Regions from separate parts of the Streptomyces odontotermitis genome, predicted to be linked through region 3. Evidence: riboswitches for the same ligand, from Rfam matches in the RefSeq annotation. Region 3 holds a riboswitch; each other region holds the start of a gene.
What was found. A riboswitch is a leader RNA that binds a small molecule or an ion and turns the genes downstream of it on or off. The one in region 3 is predicted to bind cobalamin.

Region 1 (4,939 bases), on a different contig from region 3:
CGTGCCCGTGCTGCTCCGGCTGACCGAGACCTTCGGCGTCGACGCCGCGTTCTTCTCCGAGCGGGACACCGGCCGCCTCGTCGCCGATCTGCGCGAGACCCTCGCCGCGGAGGTCACGGCGAACCGGGTCTCCCCCGCCGACCTGGCGGACCTCGCCTCCCGACTGCCCGCGGTCGCCCAGGTGTTGGTGGACCTGGGGCGGCGGGCCCACGCGCTGACCGAGCACCTGGCCGAGACGGCCGACGGCCGGCACGAAGCCTCCGGGGCTCCGCGCTCCGCGCACGAGGAGATCCGCGAGTTCTTCTACCGCCGCCGCAACTATCTGCACGACACCGATCTCGCGGCCGAGGCCCTCGCCCGCGAGATCGGCATCCGCCCCGGCGAGGTCGTGCGCGCCCTGTCCGGGCGGCTCGCTGAGCGGCACGGCGTCCGCCTGGCCACGGGAACGGACGCGGCCGCCCGGCTGCACCACTACGACCCCGAGGCCCGCGTCCTGCACCTGTCGGGGCGGCTGCGCCCCGGCCAGCAGGCGTTCCGCATGGCGACGCAGCTGGCCCTGCTCGAACACGACGCGGAGCTCGACCGGCTCGCCGAGGAGGACTTCGCGGCCGGCTCCCCCACCCACGCCCTGGCCCGCATCGGCGTCGCCAACTACTTCGCGGCCGCGCTCGTGCTGCCGTACACGGCCTTCCACACGGCGGCCGAGGAGGTCCGCTACGACATCGAGCGGCTCACCGACCGCTTCGGCCTCGGCTACGAGACGGTCTGCCACCGCCTCAGCACCCTGCAGCGGCCCCGGCTGCGCGGGGTGCCGTTCTCGTTCGTGCGGGTGGACCGGGCGGGCAACATGTCCAAGCGCCAGTCCGCGACGGGCTTCCACTTCTCGCGGGCGGGCGGCACCTGCCCGCTGTGGAACGTGTACGAGGCGTTCGCCGCGCCCGGCCGCATCCACGTACAGATCGCCTCGATGCCGGACGGCCAGCGGTACTTGTGGACCGCGCGCGCCGTGACCCGCCACCGGGGCGGCTGGGGCGAGCCCGGCAAGACGTTCGCGATCGGGCTCGGCTGCGAGCTGCGCCACGCCCACCGGCTCGTCTACTCCGACGGCCTCGACCTCGCCACCACGGCGGCGGCCACCCCGATCGGCATGGGCTGCCGCGTCTGCGAACGCCTCGACTGCCCGCAGCGGGCGGTCCCGCCGCTCGGCCGCCCGCTGGCCGTGGACGAGCGGAGCAGCACGTTCGTCCCGTATCCGGTGGCGGACGCGCAGCCGTAGCGCCCCGGCCCCGCGCAGACGGCAGCCTCGCTCAGACGGCGCGCGCCTCCTGCCACACGGGCTCCCCAAGGCCCCGCCGCGCCAGCCACCCCCGCAGCTCCTCGACGTCCGCCGCGTCGAGGAGCGCGGGGTCGACGGTGGTCCGCAGCTGGTGCGCCACCCCGGAGTCCACCAGCAGACCCAGGCTGCGCAGCGCGGGCGCGGCGCTGCCCCGCACGCCGGTCACGCGCCCGTACGCCGCCGGGGCCGCCTTCACGTCGAAGCCGACCCAGTCGACGAGGCCCGCGCCCAGGAGCTGCCCGAAGCGGCGCGGGTAGGCGCCGCCGGTGTGCAGGCCGACCTGGAAGCCGAGGCGGCGCACCGCGCGCATCGCGTCGGCGAGACCGGTCTGCAGCAGGGGTTCGCCGCCGGAGAAGACGACGCCGTCCAACAGGCCCCGGCGGCGGGCGAGATGGGCGGTCACCTGGGCCCAGTCGACGGCGGCCGGGGCACGCGGGTCGAGCAGCGCGGGGTTGTGGCAGTAGCCGCAGCGCCACGGGCAGCCCTGGCAGAACACCGTGGTGACGAGGCGGCCCGGCCAGTCGCAGCTCGACAGGCGCGCCCAGCCGCCGATCCGGATCACACCGCCGCTTCCTGGAAGTGCACGCGTTCGGCGTGCTCCCCCTTCTTGCCGATGTTGAAGGACGCCACGGGCCGGTGGTAGCCCATGACCCGCGTCCACACCTCACAACTGCCGCCGCAGGTCGGGCAGTCGTGGTGCTCGCCGGCGAGGTAGCCGTGCTCGGGGCAGATGGAGAAGGTCGGGGTCACCGTGAGGTAGGGCAGCTCGAAGCGCTCCAGCGAGCGCCGTACGAGACTGCGGCACGCCTCGGCCGTGGAGATGCGCTCGGACATGTACAGGTGCAGCACGGTGCCGCCCGTGTACTTGGTCTGCAGCTCGTCCTGGCGCTCCAGTGCCTCGAAGGGGTCGTCGGTCCAGCCGACGGGCAGCTGCGAGGAGTTGGTGTAGTAGGGGTTCGTGTCGGTGCCCGCCTGCAGGATGCCGGGGAAGCGGCGCCGGTCCTCCTTGGCGAAGCGGTAGGTGGTGCCTTCGGCGGGGGTCGCCTCCAGGTTGTAGAGGTGGCCGGTGCGCTCCTGGAACTCGGCCATGCGGGCGCGCACGTGGTCGAGGAGGCGGACGGCGAAGGCGTGCCCGCGCGGGTCGGTGATGTCGTACGCGTCGTGCGTGAAGTTGCGGATCATCTCGTTGATCCCGTTCACGCCGATGGTGGAAAAGTGGTTGCGCAGCGTCCCCAAGTAGCGCTTCGTGTACGGGAACAGGCCGCCGTCGATCAGATCCTGGACGGTGACCCGCTTGACCTCCAGGCTGTCGCGGGCGAGGCCGAGGAGCCGGTCGAGGGCCGCGAGGAGGGCGTCCTCGTCGCCCGCGTGCAGATGGCCGAGGCGGGCGCAGTTGAGGGTGACCACGCCGAGGGAGCCGGTCTGCTCGGCGCTGCCGAAGAGGCCGTTGCCGCGCTTGAGCAGCTCGGTCAGGTCCAGCTGGAGGCGGCAGCACATGGAGCGGATCTGGTGCGGCGCGAGGTCGGAGTTGATGAAGTTCTGGAAGTAGGGGAGCCCGTACTTCGCGGTCATCGCGAAGAGCCGCTCGGCGTTCTCGCTCTCCCAGGGGAAGTCCGCGGTGATGTTGTAGGTGGGGATGGGGAAGGTGAACACCCGCCCGCCGGCGTCCCCTTCGGTCATCACCTCGATGTAGGCGCGGTTGACGAGGTCCATCTCGGCCTGGAGCTCGCCGTAGGTGAAGTCCGCCTCCTCGCCGCCGATGACGGGCACCTGCGCGCGCAGGTCGTCCGGGCACGTCCAGTCGAAGGTGAGGTTGGTGAAGGGGGTCTGGGTACCCCAGCGCGAGGGGACGTTCAGGTTGTGCACCAGCTCCTGCATGCACTGGTGGACCTCCGCGTACGTCATCGCGTCCTTCCTCACGAAGGGCGCCATGTACGTGTCGAAGGAGCTGAACGCCTGCGCGCCCGCCCACTCGTTCTGCAGGGTGCCGAGGAAGTTGACGATCTGGCCGACCGCCGAGGAGAAGTGCCGGGGCGGCGCCGAGTCGATCTGCCCGGGCACTCCGTTGAACCCCTCGGTGAGCAGGGTGCGCAGCGACCAGCCCGCGCAGTACCCGGCGAGCATGTCGAGGTCGTGGAGGTGCAGGTCGCCGTCCCGGTGGGCGTCGGCGACCGCCGCCGGATACACCTGGTCCAGCCAGTAGTTGGCGACGACCTTCCCGGCGGTGTTGAGGATGAGCCCGCCCAGCGAGTACCCCTGATTCGCGTTGGCGTTGACCCGCCAGTCGCTGCGGTCCACATATTCGGTCACCGAAGCCACGGCGTCGATCTGAGTCACGTCGGCCCTCCCACGAGGCAGTACGGAGAAAGGTCCTCGCCGCGCGGAGATGCGCGGGAGGCGGCCGGCAGGTATCGGACTCGGGCCGTCGTGCGGCACTCACCGTTGCGGGGCAGCCCCGGACTCGCACCGGGTTCCCTGTTGCCTCGGCGGGCAGTTGAGCGCCCGCCGAACCGACTGCCGAAACACTACATGTGGGGTTATGGGCGACACGCCGACGCTAGATATTGGGTGACGTTGGGCCCTGGTGGCGGGTCTTTGGTCCCGCGAGCGCGCCCTACGCCTTCCGCTCAACTCCCGCCGCCCCCGCGGTTTCCGTGGCGCCCGCGGCTCCCCCGGCGCCCGCGCCCCCGTCCTCCTTCATCGCCCGCGTCTCGCTCTTGAGGATGCGCAGCGACTTGCCCACCGCCCGCGCGCTGTCCGGGAGCTTCTTCGAGCCGAAGAGCACGACGACGACGAGCGCCACGACCACCAGGTGCCAGGGTTCCAGTGCATTGCGGAGCATGGCCGCCCCACCCCTTCTCACATCGGCCCGAGAGGCGCACCCCCGGCGGACCGCCCGGATGCCCCCTCAGGAAAGGTTGCTACATTGCGCAACTGTACAACCATGGAGGAGGAGCACCCTTGGCAGCCAGTCACAAGCGCAAGCGGGGCCGGGGGCGGCGCGCGCTCCTGACCGTCGTGTCGTTCGGCGTCCTCGCGACGGCCGGTGCGGGCTGGGTGTATCTGCGGCTCAACGGCAACATCAACACCTTCGGTTCGGACGGCATCTCCGACGAGCGGCCGGGCGCGGACTCGTCGAAGGGACAGAACGTCCTGGTCATCGGCTCGGACGCGCGCACCGGCGGGAACAGTGCGCTCGGCGGCGGCGACAAGGGCGACATAGGCCGCTCGGACACCGCGTTCCTGCTGCACGTGTACGCGGACCGCAAGCACGCCGTCGCCGTGTCCATCCCGCGCGACACCCTCGTGGACATCCCGCCCTGCCGGCTGCCGGACGGCTCCTGGACGAAGACGCAGCCGGACACGATGTTCAATGCGGCGTACTCGGTCGGGCAGACCGCCAAGGGCAACCCGGCGTGCACCCAGAACACCGTCGAGAAGCTCACCGGGCTGCGCGTCGACCACACCGTCGTCGTGGACTTCAAGGGCTTCGCCTCGCTGACGGACGTGGTGGGCGGGGTCGAGGTCTGCCTGCCGAAGGACGTGTACGAGGGAGACCTCAACCCCAACCGGGGCAGCCGGGGCGACCGCCTGTTCCGCAAG
Region 2 (4,939 bases), on a different contig from region 3:
ACGTCGGCGAGTGCGGCCGGGGACCAGCGCGGAGCGCGGTCCTTGTCGATGACCTGGGCGCGGATGCCCTCCACCAGGTCGGGGCCGGAAAGGGCGGCGCAGGAGACCCGGTACTCCTGGTCGAGGACCCGTTCGAGCGGGCCGAGCCCGCGGGCGGCGCGCAGGGACGCCAGGGTGACCTTCAGTGCGGTCGGTGACTTGGCGAGCAGCGTCTCGGCGGCCTCCTTGGCGTCGGGGTCGCCGTGGGCGAGCAGCCTTCGGACGATCTCCTCTACGGTGTCGGCCGCGTAGCAGGAGTCGATCCAGTCGCGCTGCGCGGACAGCACCCCTGAGGGCGGCGCCTGCACATGGCGGGCGAGGACCTCCCTTACGGGGAGCGCGGCGAGGTCGTCGACGAGTACCGGCAGCGCGGCGGACGGCACGTAGTGGTCGGCGAGTCCGCACAGCAGGGCGTCGCCCGCGCCGACGGGCGTGCCCGTCAGCGCGAGGTGGGTGCCCAGTTCGCCCGGGGCGAGGGCGAGCAGGTAGGTGCCGCCGACGTCGGGGACGAAGCCGATGCCGGTCTCGGGCATCGCGATCCGGGAGCGTTCGGTGACGACGCGGACGCTGCCGTGCGCGGAGACTCCGACGCCGCCGCCCATGACGATGCCGTCCATGACGGCGACGTACGGCTTGGGGTAGCGGGCGATGTGCGCGTTGAGGCGGTACTCGTCGCGCCAGAACGCCGCGGTGGCGCTGCCGTCGCCCGCGCGGGCGTCGTCGTGGATGGCGCGGATGTCGCCGCCCGCGCACAGGCCGCGCTCCCCCGCGCCGGTGAGGACGACGGTCTCGACGGACGGGTCGTGCTCCCACGCGGTGAGCGCCGCGTCAATGCGGCGGACCATGGGGTGGGTGAGGGCGTTGAGGGCGCGGGGGCGGTTGAGTGTGAGGCGGGCGGCCCGCCCTGTGGTGTGCAGCAGGACGGACTGCGCCACGTCGGTGGTCGTACGGACGTCGTCGGCCGTCGTCCGCGCGTCGTCGGCGCTCATGCGATCGCCTCCGTCAGGCCGCGGGCCACGATGACACGCATGATCTCGTTGGTCCCTTCCAGGATCTGGTGGACCCGCAGGTCCCGGACGAGCTTCTCGATGCCGTACTCGCTCAAGTAGCCGTAGCCGCCGTGCAGTTGGAGCGCCCGGTCGGCGACCGTGTAGCCGGTGTCGGTGGCGAACCGCTTCGCCATCGCGCACAGGTACGGCGCCTGCGGGTCGCCCTCGTCCAGGGCCTGTGCGGCCTGGCGTACGAGGGCGCGGGCGGCGGCCAGTTCGGTGGCCATGTCGGCGAGGCGGAAGCGCAGCGCCCCGGCGTCCAGGAGGCGGCGGCCGAACGCCTCGCGGTCGGCGAGGTGGGCGAGGCTGCGGTCCAGGGCGCTGCGGGCGCCGCCCAGCGAGCAGGCGGCGATGCCGAGGCGGCCGCCGTTCAGGCCGTTCATGGCGATGCGGAAGCCCTGGCCCTCGCTGCCGAGGAGCCGGTCTCCGGCCACCCGGACGTCGTCCAGGACGACTTGGCGGGTGGGCTGGGCGTTCCAGCCCATCTTGCGTTCGTTCGCGCCGAAGGAGACGCCGGGGTCGTCCTTGTCGACGACGAAGGCGGAGACGCCGTCGGGTCCCGCGCCGCCGGTGCGGGCCATCACCACGTACAGCTGGGCGGCGCCCGCGCCGGAGATGAACTGTTTGACGCCGGTGAGCAGCCAGTCGTCGCCGTCGCGGACGGCCCGGGTGGTGAGGGCCGCCGCGTCGGAGCCCGCGCCGGGCTCGGTCAGGCAGTAGCCGGCGAGGTCCTCCATGGCGCACAGCCGGGGCAGCCACCGTTCCCGCTGGCCCGGGTCGCCGTAGTGGTCGATCATCCAGGCGACCATGTTGTGGATGGACAGGTAGCCCGCGAGGGACGGGCAGCCGGAGGCGAGGGTCTCGAAGACGAGCACGCCGTCGGAGCGGGTGAGGCCGCTGCCGCCGGACTCCTCGCGGACGTAGACGCCGCCGAGGCCGAGCCCGGCGGCCTTGCGCAGCACGTCGACGGGGAAGTGCTTGTCGCGGTCCCAGTCGAGGGCGTGCGGGGCGATGTGGTCCTGGGTGAAGTCCAGGGTGGTCTCGACGAGGGCCTGCTGGTCCTCGGTCAGGAGGGTGGAGGTCATCGGCGTCAGCCCATCGTCGGGAGGGTGAAGCTGGCGCCCTCGCGCAGTCCTGAGGGCCAGCGGGACGTCACCGTCTTGGTGCGGGTGTAGAAGCGCACGGCGTCCGGTCCGTGCTGGTTCAGGTCGCCGAAGCCGGAGCGCTTCCAGCCGCCGAAGGTGTGGTAGGCGACGGGCACCGGGATGGGCACGTTGACGCCGACCATGCCGGTGTCCACGCGCCGGGTGAAGTCGCGGGCGGTGTCGCCGTTGCGCGTGAAGAGGGCCACGCCGTTGCCGTAGAGGTGTTCGCTGGGCAGCCGGAGGGCCTCCTCGTAGTCGGCGGCGCGCACGACGCACAGGACGGGCCCGAAGATCTCCTCGCGGTAGATCCGCATGTCCGGAGTGACCCGGTCGAAGAGGGAGGCTCCGGCGAAGAAGCCGTCCTCGTGTCCGGGCAGGGTGAAGTCGCGTCCGTCGACGACGAGTTCGGCGCCCTCCTCGACGCCGAGGCCGACGTAGGAGCGGACCCGGTCGACGGCGTCCCGGCCGACCAGCGGGCCGAAGTCGGCCTCGGGGTCGTCGCTGCGGCCGATGCGCAGCGCGGCGATGCGCTCCTTGAGGCGGGCCACGAGGGCGTCGGCGGTCTCCTCCCCGACGGGGACGGCGACGGAGATCGCCATGCAGCGTTCGCCCGCGGAGCCGTAGCCCGCGCCGATCAGCGCGTCCACGGCCTGGTCGAGGTCGGCGTCCGGCATCACGATCATGTGGTTCTTGGCGCCGCCGAAGCACTGGGCGCGCTTGCCGTGGGCGGCGGCGGTGGCGTAGACGTGCGCGGCGACGGGGGTGGAGCCGACGAAGCCGAGGGCGGCGACGCGCGGGTCCTCCAGGAGGGTGTCGACAGCTTCCCGGTCGCCGTGCAGGACGTTGAGGACACCGGGCGGCAGGCCCGCCTCCAGGAACAGCTCGGCGATCCGCAGCGGCACCGACGGGTCCCGCTCGGAGGGCTTGAGGATGAAGGCGTTGCCGCAGGCGAGGGCGGGGGCGGCCTTCCACAGCGGGATCATCGCGGGGAAGTTGAAGGGGGTGATGCCCGCGACGACGCCGAGGGGCGCGCGCAGCGAGTGGACGTCGATGCCGGTGCCCGCGTTGTCGGTGAACTCGCCCTTGAGCAGATGCGGGATGCCGGCCGCGAACTCCACGACCTCCAGGCCGCGTTGGATGTCGCCGTGGGCGTCGGCGATCGTCTTGCCGTGCTCGGCGGACAGGAGCCGGGCCAGGGCGTCCTTCTCGTCCTCGACGAGCTGGAGGAACCGCAGCAGCACGCGGGCGCGGCGCTGCGGGTTCCACTGGCCCCAGCCGGGCTGCGCGCGGGCGGCGTCGGCGATCGCCGCCTCGGTCTCGGCGCGGCTCGCGAGGGGCACGCGGGCCTGGATCCGGCCGGTGTTGGGGTCGTACACGTCGCCGTGGGAGCCGGAGGTTCCCGGGGTGTGCCTGCCTCCGATGAAGTGGGTCAACTCGCGTACGGGGGCGGGGGCTTGGTCGCGGACCATGGGTGTGCCTGCTCTCGTCAGGTGATCCGGGATGGCGCGCCGCCGCGCCGTGCGCACGCGGTGGCGTGCGGGAGCGGGGCTGCGCGAGACCGCGAAGGTCGGTGGGCCGTCAGGGGGTTGCGACGGCCGATCGGCGCTCGCCGTGCGGGGGCCGCGGCCGTCGGGCCGCGGCTTTGCCGGGGACGCGTGTGCACACCGGTGCCATGCGTGTCAGCTCCATCCTCGTGGACAACACGGAACATCCCGCGGCCGGTATCCTGACTCCCGGATCTGCGCGCGCCGCCCGCCTTCCCAACTCCCCCTTCAGGGCGAGTCGGTGGCGTACCGCTCGACGGCACACTCCCCGGTCACAGTGGCGGGACCGTGCCGGATTCACACCGGCTTCCCTGCACCGCGGGCCTTGGTCGCGACTATATAGTTGGACGTCCTAGTAAATCTAGGCTCTCTCCCCGGCCCCTGCCCCTAGGCCCCTTCGTAGGCGTGGAACCCCCGCCCGCTCTTCCGCCCGAGCAGCCCCGCCTCCACCATCCGCTGGAGCAGCGGCGGCGGGGCGTACAGGGGTTCCTTGAACTCCTCGTACAGGGACTCCGCGATGGACGCGACGGTGTCGAGGCCGATGAGGTCGGCCAGTCTGAGCGGTCCCATGGGGTGCGCGCAGCCCAGCTCCATCCCGGCGTCCACGTCGGTGGCGGTGGCGAAGCCCGACTCGGCCATCCGGATCGCGGACAGCACGTACGGGATCAGGAGCGCGTTGACGACGAAGCCCGCACGGTCCCGGGAGCGGACGGCCGTCTTGCCCAGCGTGCGCGTGACGAACTCCTGCACCCTGTCGAGGACTTGGGGCGCGGTGTGCAGCGAGCTCACGACCTCGACCAGCGGCAGCACCGGCACGGGGTTGAAGAAGTGCAGGCCGACCACGTGGTCGGCGCGCCCGGTGGCCATGCCGAGGCGCATCACGGGGATCGAGGAGGTGTTGGTCGCGAGGATCGCCTCCGGGTCCTCGACGATCTTGTCGAGTGCGGTGAAGACCTCCGTCTTGGCGTCGGTGTTCTCCACGACCGCCTCGATGACGAGCTGGCGGTCGGCCAGGTCGTCGAGGCTGCCGGTGAAGGCCGTGCGGGCGAGGGCGTCCTCGGCGGCCGCCCGGTCCGACTTGCCGCGCCGGACGGCGCGTTCGAGGGAGGCGGTGACGCGGTCACGGGCGGCGTGGGCGGCGATCGCGTCGGCCTCGCAGACC
Region 3 (4,939 bases):
CCTTGCCGGACAGCTGCTTGCCGAAGGCGATGCTGGCCTGCGTGGTCTGGAAGTTGGAGACGTTCACCGAGAAGCCGTCTGCCTGCTCGACGCCCGACCACTTCAGGGGCTCCCAGATCGAGTCGGGCCCCTTGCCCCAGCCCGCGTTGCCCGCGTCCAGGTACACCTTCGTGTTCTTCAGGGACTTGAGCTTGCCGATGGCGCCCTTGAGGAGGTCGTAGCGCTCCTCGTGGAGGTTGTCCGGGGTGCACTTGTCGACCATGTGCAGGACCGCGTCCGGCTCCAGGATGACCGTGGCGGGCCGGTCGCCGATGCCCTTGGCGACGCCGTCGATCCACGCCCGGTACGCATTGCCGTCCGCCGCGCCGCCCTTGGAGAACTGGCCGCAGTCGCGGTGCGGGATGTTGTAGAGAACCAGGAGCGCGTCCCGGTCTGCCTTCTCGGCGGCCTCGGTGTAGCCGCGCGCCTCCTGCTCCGGGTTCTCCGGGCCGATCCACTCGCCGACCGGCTGCTCGGCGATCTTCCGGATCAGCTCGGCGTCGTCGCCCTTGCCGTCCTTTTCGTACGCGGTGACCTGCTTCGCCGCGTTCCCGTCGGGATTGACCCAGTACGGGTCGCTGCCCTTCGGCTGCTGTTTCACGGGGCCGCTGGACGAGTCGTTGTCCTTGCCGTCGTCCGAGGAACACCCGGACAGCAGCAGCGCCGCGGCTCCCACGAGCGCCACCCCCGCCTTCACCCCCCTCGTGTGTCCACTCCCGCGACCTGTGCCTTTGCGGTACATCCACTCCCCCTTGGGTGCACTGTCCGTTTCCCAATCCTGACATACGGCTTCCCCCCTCACGAGGGCCCACCTGCCCCGGGCGGAGAGCTGTGGGCGAGCTGTTACAGCGGCCGTTAACGCGCGCCCCCGCGGGGTAGGCGAAGGCAGCGGGGCAGCCAGGGAGGGGAGGCTGATGTGGACCGCAGCACGGAACTCCGGCTGGCGGAAGTCGTGGTGGAGAGCGCGGACACACTGCGGGACGACTTCCGGGCCGAGCACTATCTGCGGGGCATGGCCGACCACTGTGTGGAGCTGTTCGGCGCGCACACCGCCGGAGTGATGTTCACCCACCGCACGGGCGAGAGCCGCACCATCGCGCTCGCCCCCAGCAGCCACCAACAAGAGGTCGCGATAGCCCTGTTGAGGTCCCAGAGGAGCGACGGGCCGTGCGTGGAGAGCTACAGCACCGGCACGACGGTGGCGCCCGTGCGGCTCACCGAGAGGGTGACGGCGATCCGCTGGCCCGAGTTCACCGCACAGGCCCTGGAGCACGGCGTCACGATGACGTACGCGGTGCCGATGCGCCGCGGCGAGTCCGTGTTCGGCGTGCTCAATGTCTTCCTCGCCAGGCAGGCCACTCCCAACGGTGAGGTGCGGTGCGCCGAGATCCTGGCGAGCGCGGCCGCCCTCGGGCTGCACAACCACGAGGCGTACGCCGGCTACCGCACGCTCAGCAGGCAGTTGGAGACGGCGCTGACCAGTCGCATTCGCGTCGAACAGGCCAAAGGCATACTCGCCGAGCGCTGGCGCACCGGAATGGAGCCCGCCTTCGCGGCCCTGCGCGGCTACGCACGCAGGGAACGCCTGGCCATCGACCGCGTCGCGGGCGAGCTGATCGAGGGAAAGCTCAACGACGCGGCGCTGCGCCCCGGCAGGTCCGGACCTGATGAAACCGAACCCCTCTGAACTGTGGCGATCACGCAGGGCGATCCGGCCACGACTTGGCGTCAAACGCCCCCTAGGCCGGGAGGCATATTCGCTCTAGAGTCGGTTCTGACGGCCCAAGCCCCCGGCCGGATCAGGCTGAACCTGCCCACCCCGCAAGCGGGTCGGCACCACAGCTCCCGCGCCGGCGCCGGGTTACTCCCGCGACTCGTGCGCGCGCGGTGGAGGACCAGCCCGGTCGACGGTTCCGGGGGGAGCGGTCCGTCGACCGGGCGACGGTCCACCGTCGCAAGCGGGCTTGCGCAGGTCGCAGGGGGCGCAGAGGCGCGGACGTGGTTGACAGTGTCCATGCCGGACTGGGACTCTCCGGGACGACAAGTCCATACATCGAGGCGACGGTTGACAGGAACCCGGTGCGATTCCGGGGCGGTCCCGCCACTGTGACCCCGTGCGTGCTCCCCAGACGTGCGCGGAAGTCAGGAACTGAGCCGTCGTCCTCCTGCCATGGGGCGTGGAAACCCCAGAAGGAGGCCCACCCGGTATGTCTCTGCACACTGCACCGACCACCGACACCACGGCGGCCCAGGCCGCCGCGACCCAGACGCGCGACTGGCTCATCGCCTCCGGCGCGGCGATCCTCGCGCTGATCGCGCTGTACGCGGTGTTCATCGACAACGGCTCGCTGATCTCGGCGACCGGCAGCTACCTGCACGAGTTCGCGCACGACGGCAGGCACCTCTTCGGTGCCCCCTGCCACTGACGGGCGGGCGATCTCAGCACCATGTCCTCCCCGACACCTGTACTCCCCCTGCTCGGGCGCGGGTTGGCGGCGGGAGGGGCGGCGGGCCTCGCGGCCGGTCTCTTCTCCCTCCTCCTCGCCGAGCCCCTGATGGACCGCGCGATCCGCGCCGAGGAGAAGCGCACGGCCGCCGAGGAGCACGCGCACGGCGCCGGCCAGTCCATGCAGCACCACGAGGAGCTCTTCACCCGCTCGACCCAGCACCTCGGCCTGGTCGTCGCCGCTGTCGTCGCCGGTCTCGCGATCGGCGTGCTGTTCGCGGTGGCGTACGCCCTGGTGCACCGGCGCGCTCCGCAGACGTCCCCCTGGCCGCGCGCCCTGACCTTCGCGACGGCCGCGTTCGTCGCGGTCTCGCTCCTGCCGGGCCTGCGCTACCCGGCTAACCCGCCGGGCGTCGGCGACTCCGGCACGGTCGGCGACCGGCAGGCGATGTGGCTGGCATCGGTCGCGATCGGCGTGCTCGGCATGTTCCTGGCCTGGCAGGTGTACGTGCGCCTGGCCGCCAAGTCCCTTCCGGTGCGCCAGATCGCCGTGGCCCTCACGACGGTCGCCGTGCTCGCGCTGCTCTTCGCGCTGCCCGACAACCCGGACCCCGTTCCGGTGGACGCGACGCTGCTGTGGGACTTCCGGATGCTGTCGCTCGCCTCGCACGTGCTGCTGTGGGCGGTGTTCGCGGCGGTCTTCGGCGGACTCGGCCTGCGCGCGGCCGCCAAGTCGGCCTCGGCGGAGGGCGGTTACGCCCGCACGTCCCCGAACACGGTCTCCGTGGAGCCCACGGCCTGACGTCCCGGTCGAGGGCGGCCCCGCGGCGGGACCGGGGCCGCCGTCACCGTCACCCACGCTCCGTGAGGCGCCCCGCGAGACGCTCCGCGATGGCCTGCGCGCACTCCAGCGACTCCCGGCCCGCGGTGTCGACCTCCATGTCGTAGCGCACGCCCTGGTGCACCGACTCGGCCTGCCCCGCGGCCATTCCGGCGGCCCGGTCGCCCCGCGCCAGCTCGCGCGCGGCCGCCACCTCGGGGGCGCAGCGCACGCCCACCCACAGCACGGGCACGTCCACGAGCGCCTTATCCCAGCGGGCCTGCGAGGCGGCGCCCCCGAGGAAGACCTCGTCGACGATCACCCGCGCCCCGGCCCGTGCCATCGCGGCGATCCCCTCGATCCACGCGGCCTCAAGCGCGCGGAACTCCGCCCCCACGCTCACCGCGCCGTCCGCCGCGATGTCGAGGCCCGCGTCCGACGCCTTCATCGACGCGGGCAGGGCGTCCACGAAGGTGTCGCAGCCGAAGGTCAGCCAGGGCTCCGCGAGCACGGCCTGCAGACAGCGCGCGATGCCCGACTTCCCCGCGCTGGAACCGCCGTTGAGCACGATCACTTGTCCCGTCACGGACGCCACTGTAGGCACGGTCACCCGCGCCACCCACTCCATTTCAGCGGCGGACGCCCGTCAGGTACGCGGACACCACCACGTTCGCCGTGTACCGGCGCTGCGCGTGGTCGAAGGTCCCGCCGCAGGTGATCAGGCGCAGCTCCGCGCGGCCGTCCTCGTGCGGGCCGTACGCCGCCTTCGCGTCGAAGCCGTCGCGCCGGTGCACCCGTACGTCGTCGACGGTGAACTCGGCGACCGTGCCGTCGTCCCGGGCCACCCCGATCCGCTCGCCGGGTTTGAGCGCGCTGAGGTGGTAGAAGACGGCGGGCCGCGTCTCGGTGTCGACGTGGCCCACGAGCAGGGCGGCGCCCGCCGCGCCGGGCCGGGTGCCGCCGCCGTACCAGCCGACCGAGTCCGCCTGCGCGAACGGCGGCGGGTCGATCGCGCCCTCCGCGTCGAGCCCGCGCGCCGTCACCGCGGCGCGCACGTCGAGCGCGGGGATGTCGACGCGCTGCGGACGGGCGGGGTCCAACGCCTCGTGCGCGGGCGGGAGTTCGACGCCGAAGGGCCGCCCGACCGCCGCCACGTCGCCCGCGGCGGGTTCGGAGAGGCCGCCCCGGAGGTCGACGGCGTCGCTCCCCCACAGGCAGAGTCCCCCGATGAGCACGGCCCAGGCGGCACCCATGAGCAGCCGCCCGGAGCCCGGCCTGTCGCTGGTCACCGCGCGCTCACCCCGCTCTCAACTCCGCTCTCACTCGGAGCGGCGCCGGCGGACGCTGCGGAACGCGACGGCCACCGCCGCGACACCGGCGAGCACCAGGCCGATGACCGCGTGCCGGGTGCCGGGCCCCGCCTCGCTCGCCTCGGCCGAGGCGGCCGGTCCCGCGAGGTGCGACTCGGCGAGGTGCGACTCCGCGAGGCGGGCGGTGCCGCCACCGCCGGCCCGGACCGGCGAGACCGGGGCCGGGTTGTTGCGGATGACCTGCACGGTGCCCGCGCCCTGGTGGGGGTGGCCGTCGCAGGTGATGGTGACGGAGTAGCTCCCCGAGACCCCGTACTTGATCTT
Region 4 (4,939 bases), on a different contig from region 3:
CCGGCGTGCTGAGGCCGCCGTGCGGGAGGGCGTCGGGGGCGCAGGCGTGGAGCAGGGGCCAGGTTTCGGCGAGGCGTGCGGGGGTGGTCGCGTCGGGGTCGGCCATTTCCTCGGGCCCGGCGGTCCCGTCGGTCTCGGCGGGCTCGGCGGTCTCGGCGGGCTCGGCGGGCTCCTTCTCGGTCACGGTCGGCTCGGGCCGCTCCTGGAGCACCGCTATCGCCTCGCCGTGCGGGAGTCGGCCCACTGCGAACCGCGCACCCGGGAGGTGGCCCAGCGCTTCGGTGAGGGCCGCGGCAGCATCCGCGTCGTGCGGGCCGTCGGTGCCGGTCAGGGTCGTGGAGAGGACGCGGTAGGGGCCCTGCGCGCGCGGGAGGGCGCAGGCCGTCAGGGCGGAGTCGAGGGCCATGGCGTCGGCGGCCGGGGAGTCGACCAGGGCGGCGAGGTGGTCGGCCGCCCGGCGACGGGCCGTGCGGTGGCGTTCCCGTTGGGCCCGGTGCTGCGCGATGACCTCGGCTATGTCGTGCAGGACGCGCGGCGGGGCCTCGGTCGTGCCCGGCAGGTGGAGGTGCCAGCTGTCGTACGGGGTGGCGTCGCTGTCGACGCGCAGCGTGAAGCCGTCGCCGCCCGCGAGGCGTGCCGCGGCCTTGCGGGCGGACAGCGGGGGCGCCGCCCGGGTGCGGGCCAGGGTGCGGCCGGTCGCGGTGAAGAGGTAGCAGGGCAGCGGGCCGAGCGGGGCGAAGGCCCGGTCGAGGAGTTCGGCGGTGGGGGCGTCGCGGTCGAGGAGGCGGCCCAGTTCGGTGCGGACGTTCTCGGGGAGGGCGTAGTGGTCGGTGGAGCGGCGGCTCAAGTCGCCCCACTGGCGCAGGTAGACGGTCTCCGTGATGGCCCGGAAGGTGGTGTGCGCGGGCACGGCGAGGAGTGGAATGCCGTGCTTGCGGCACGCCTTCACGACGTCCTCGGGGACGGTGCCGTGGTGCTCCTCGCCCGCCAGGAGCGCGACGGCCCCGGCCGTGCGCAGGGCCGAGACGAAGCGCTCGGTCCTCGCCGCGCCCTCCTCACGGTTCCACCACACCAGGGCGCTCAGCACGATCTCCCCGGACTGCAGGAAGCGGACCGGGTCCTCCAGGTCGGTCGTCGTCACTCCGCCGATCTCCCGGGCGAGCAGCGGCGGCTCGCCCCACAGGAGTCGCAGGCCGAGCTCTTCGAGCTGGAGGAGGTGGTCGACGTGCATGCGGTGGCTCCTTGTGTGACTGCCGGGGAGGGGACGGGCAGCGGCCCCGGCACCTCGCATTCGCCGGGCGAGCACGAGTGCATGCATCGTAGATGCAAGATCAACAGTCGGCGAAACCCCTTGCAGCGCCCCTCGGTCGGCGTCTCGGACGATGCCTCGAAGCCGCTCCGCGCCCTTCGGTCGATCCGCCAGTTGCCCTGCCACGGGGCAGCCGGATATCCGTAGAGAGAAGTGCGCATCTGCCAGGGGCGCTCTCATCATCACTTCATGTATGCGAGGAATCTATCGGATTCGGCTCGATTCTGAGATCCTCCTCTTCTTGATGGACCGGCGGATCGGCGGCAGGGGGCGGGCACATGGACCAACTCGGCACGCGCACAGGGACGTTCGCGCTCCGGGGCGAGCTGCTGCGCCCCGCGACGCTGTCCGTCGCCGACCTGCGCCGGGGCTGGCCCCCGCACCGCGCCGAGGTCACCTTCGACTGTGCGACGAACGGCCCCCAGCACCACGTCTTCGAGGGGCCGTTGCTGCGGGACGTGGTCGCCGACGCGCGTCCCGCCTTCGACGCCCGTCGCCGCAAGGACCGCTCGCGCTTCCTCCTGGCGGTCCGGGGCGGCGACGGGCACCACACGGTGCTGTCCTGGGCGGAGCTCGACGCCGACTTCGGCGACGTGCCGGTCCTGCTCGCCACCTCGCTGGACGGCGCGGACCTGGACCGGGCGGGCAGCCAGCTCGTGGTGCCGTCCGACCGCTGCGGGGCGCGCTACATCAGCGCCATCACCCAGGTGTGGGTCGGGGCCTGCGCCGTGCCCGGCGAGGTCCTGCCCGCAGCCGGGTAGACGGGGGCGCCCGGCTGGTGGATGGTCGCGTCATGGAGAGAGCCGACCGACCCGAGTTCGACGTGACCATCGAGATTCCCCAAGGGTCCAGGAACAAGTACGAGATGGACCACGCCTCCGGGCGCATCCGCCTGGACCGGATGCTGTTCACCGCCACCCGCTACCCCGCCGACTACGGCTACATCGACGGCACCCTCGGCCGGGACGAGGACCCGCTGGACGCCCTCGTGCTCGCCGGCGAGCGGACGTTCCCCGGCTGCACCATCCGCTGCCGGGCCATCGGGATGTTCGTGATGAGCGACGAGAAGGGGCCCGACGAGAAGGTCCTGTGCGTGCCCGCGCACGACCCCCGGCACGAGAACGTGCAGGACATCAGCGACATCCCCGAGTTCGACCGCCGCGAGATCACGCACTTCTTCGAGGTCTACAAGGACCTGGAGCCCGGCAAGTCCGTGGAGGGCTCGCACTGGGAGGACCGCGACCACACCTACGCGGAGATCGCGGCGGCCCGCCTCCGCCTGCAAACAAACCGTTCACAATAATCCGTTGACGCGTTCTTGTGTGGCCCACCACCCTGGACGCATGGCACCCACTTCTGCCCCTGAACCCGCCGAATCCGCCGCATCAGTTGGATCCACCGAACTCGCCTCGTCCGACGCCGCGTTCACTCCCCCGGACCCCGACCAGGCGCGGGCCCGACGGGCCCCCGCGGCCCTCTTCCGCATCGCCGAGCGGCACGCGGCCGACGCGGCGCAGCGCGGGCGCCAGGTCCACCCCGCGGTGCTCGCGCCGCACGAGGCGATCAGGCTGGTGTCGTTCCTGCTCAGCGGCGCGGCCCAACTCACCGACGGGGAGGCCGAGGTGGACCGCGCGGACCTCACCGCCGCGCTGACCCTGATACCGCTGGCGCGCGGCGAGATGGACGAACTGGAGGCCGGGCTCCTGCAGATGGCGCGCGGCCGCGGCATGACCTGGCCGGAGATCGCCTTCGGCCTCGGTCTCGGCACCCCGCAGGCCGCCCGGCAGCGCTATGAGCGGCTGGTCTCCCGTACGACAGCGGACGCCGCTCCTGCGACGGCGGACGTCTCCCCCGCAGCGGCGGAAGGAGATCGCGACCGTTAGGTAGGGTGGCCCGTGCAGCTGGTTCGCCCCGCCCGCCAGGCGGGAGCGTCGCAAGAGGGAACCCGGTGGGAATCCGGGACTGCCCCGCAGCGGTGAGCGGGAACGACCGCCGTCACACGCACTGGCCCCGGGAAGGGGCTGGGAAGCGACGGCCAGTAGATGTCCTCCACGTGAGGACGCGCCCGCGAGTCCGAAGACCTGCCAACTGCCCGCGCACGAACCACTCGTGCACGGACATCCCGGTGACCTCGAGGGCGGGTCGGCGTACATACCAGGCGGACGAACCGTGCCGTGCCGTGCACGCTCGCCCCGCCGGGTCCGTCGCCCTTCGCGCTCTCGTCCCGTCCCCGGGATCTCAGGGATTCATCTCGCGAAGGAGATCTCCGTGACCACCAAGCCCGCAGCCGCGGCAGCACGGGCCACCGTGTACGGCTACCCCCGCCAGGGCCAGAACCGGGAACTGAAGAAGGCGATCGAGGGCTACTGGAAGGGCCGCGTCGACGCCGACGCCCTCCGCGCCACCGCCGCCGAACTGCGCAGCGCCACCTGGCGGCAGCTCGCCGACGCCGGCCTCCACGAGGTGCCGACCGGCGACTTCTCGTACTACGACCACGTCCTGGACACCAGCGTCATGGTCGGCGCCGTCCCCGACCGCCACCGCACGCCCGTCGCCGCCGACAGCCTCGACGGATACTTCGCGATGGCGCGCGGCACCCAGGACGTGGCGCCGCTGGAGATGACCAAGTGGTTCGACACCAACTACCACTATCTGGTCCCGGAGTTGGGACCGGACACGGTCTTCACCGCCGACTCCACGAAGCAGGTCGCCGAGCTCAAGGAGGCCCTGGCACTCGGCCACAACGGGCGGCCGGTCCTCGTCGGCCCGGTCACCTACCTGCTGCTCGCCAAGCCCGCGCCGGGCGTCGCCGCCGACTTCGTGCCGCTGACCCTGCTCGACCGGCTCCTGCCGGTGTACGCGGAGGTCCTCGCCGACCTGCGCGCGGCGGGTGCCGACTGGGTGCAGCTGGACGAGCCCGCCCTCGTCCAGGACCGCACCCCGGCCGAACTGGGCGCCGCCGAGCGCGCCTACCGGGACCTCGGCGCGCTCACGGACCGGCCGAAGCTCCTGGTCGCCTCGTACTTCGACCGGCTCGGCGACGCGCTGCCCGTCCTGGCCAAGGCGCCGGTGGACGGCCTTGCCCTGGACTTCACCGGGGCCGCCGCCGCCAACCTCGACGACCTCGCGGCCGTCGGCGGTCTTCCTGGCAAGCGGCTCGTCGCGGGCGTCGTCGACGGCCGCAACATCTGGATCAACGACTTCGAGAAGTCCCTCGCGACGCTCGGCACCCTGCTGGGTCTGGCCGGCCGGGTCGACGTGGCGGCTTCCTGCTCACTGCTGCACGTGCCGCTCGACGCGGCCGCCGAGCGGGACATCGAACCGCAGATCCTGCGCTGGCTGGCCTTCGCGAAGCAGAAGTCGGCGGAGGTCGTCACGCTCGCCCGCGGCCTGGCCCGCGGCATCCACACCATCGCCGCCGAACTCGCCGCGAACCGCGCCGACCTGGCCTCGCGCGCAGGCTCGGCGATCACCCACGACCCGGCGGTGCGCGCCCGCGCCGCCGCCGTCACGGACGCGGACGGCCGCCGCTCGGCGCCGTACGAGCGGCGGGCCGAGGCCCAGCGCGCCCAGCTCGGCCTGCCACTCCTTCCGACCACCACGATCGGCTCGTTCCCGCAGACCGGCGCG

Region 1: linked by a shared signal. The riboswitch ahead of ACQB60_RS24015 (ribonucleoside triphosphate reductase) and the one ahead of ACQB60_RS27495 (CbtB domain-containing protein) in region 3 are both predicted to bind cobalamin.
Region 2: linked by a shared signal. The riboswitch ahead of ACQB60_RS23985 (CoA-acylating methylmalonate-semialdehyde dehydrogenase) and the one ahead of ACQB60_RS27495 (CbtB domain-containing protein) in region 3 are both predicted to bind cobalamin.
Region 4: linked by a shared signal. The riboswitch ahead of metE (5-methyltetrahydropteroyltriglutamate--homocysteine S-methyltransferase) and the one ahead of ACQB60_RS27495 (CbtB domain-containing protein) in region 3 are both predicted to bind cobalamin.

The regions. Positions count from the first base shown of each region.
Region 1 is NZ_JBNJLS010000008.1:208,885-213,823, forward strand. Features, by position in the region: gene ACQB60_RS24005 (short-chain fatty acyl-CoA regulator family protein) at 1-1,276, shown strand, start outside; gene ACQB60_RS24010 (anaerobic ribonucleoside-triphosphate reductase activating protein) at 1,308-1,898, opposite strand; gene ACQB60_RS24015 (ribonucleoside triphosphate reductase) at 1,895-3,673, opposite strand; cobalamin riboswitch at 3,723-3,866, opposite strand; gene tatA (Sec-independent protein translocase subunit TatA) at 3,951-4,178, opposite strand; gene ACQB60_RS24025 (LCP family protein) at 4,271-4,939, shown strand, end outside.
Region 2 is NZ_JBNJLS010000008.1:200,441-205,379, forward strand. Features, by position in the region: gene ACQB60_RS23975 (enoyl-CoA hydratase/isomerase family protein) at 1-1,028, opposite strand, end outside; gene ACQB60_RS23980 (acyl-CoA dehydrogenase family protein) at 1,025-2,173, opposite strand; gene ACQB60_RS23985 (CoA-acylating methylmalonate-semialdehyde dehydrogenase) at 2,179-3,702, opposite strand; cobalamin riboswitch at 3,933-4,113, opposite strand; gene ACQB60_RS23990 (3-hydroxybutyryl-CoA dehydrogenase) at 4,165-4,939, opposite strand, start outside.
Region 3 is NZ_JBNJLS010000011.1:41,965-46,903, forward strand. Features, by position in the region: gene ACQB60_RS27485 (glycoside hydrolase family 6 protein) at 1-781, opposite strand, end outside; gene ACQB60_RS27490 (ANTAR domain-containing protein) at 956-1,726, shown strand; cobalamin riboswitch at 2,085-2,212, shown strand; gene ACQB60_RS27495 (CbtB domain-containing protein) at 2,247-2,465, shown strand; gene ACQB60_RS27500 (CbtA family protein) at 2,487-3,287, shown strand; gene cpt (chloramphenicol phosphotransferase CPT) at 3,337-3,891, opposite strand; gene ACQB60_RS27510 (class F sortase) at 3,935-4,558, opposite strand; gene ACQB60_RS27515 (hypothetical protein) at 4,625-4,939, opposite strand, start outside.
Region 4 is NZ_JBNJLS010000008.1:187,418-192,356, forward strand. Features, by position in the region: gene ACQB60_RS23920 (PucR family transcriptional regulator) at 1-1,231, opposite strand, end outside; gene ACQB60_RS23925 (molybdopterin-dependent oxidoreductase) at 1,588-2,070, shown strand; gene ACQB60_RS23930 (inorganic diphosphatase) at 2,103-2,612, shown strand; gene ACQB60_RS23935 (DNA-binding protein) at 2,653-3,192, shown strand; cobalamin riboswitch at 3,195-3,412, shown strand; gene metE (5-methyltetrahydropteroyltriglutamate--homocysteine S-methyltransferase) at 3,578-4,939, shown strand, end outside.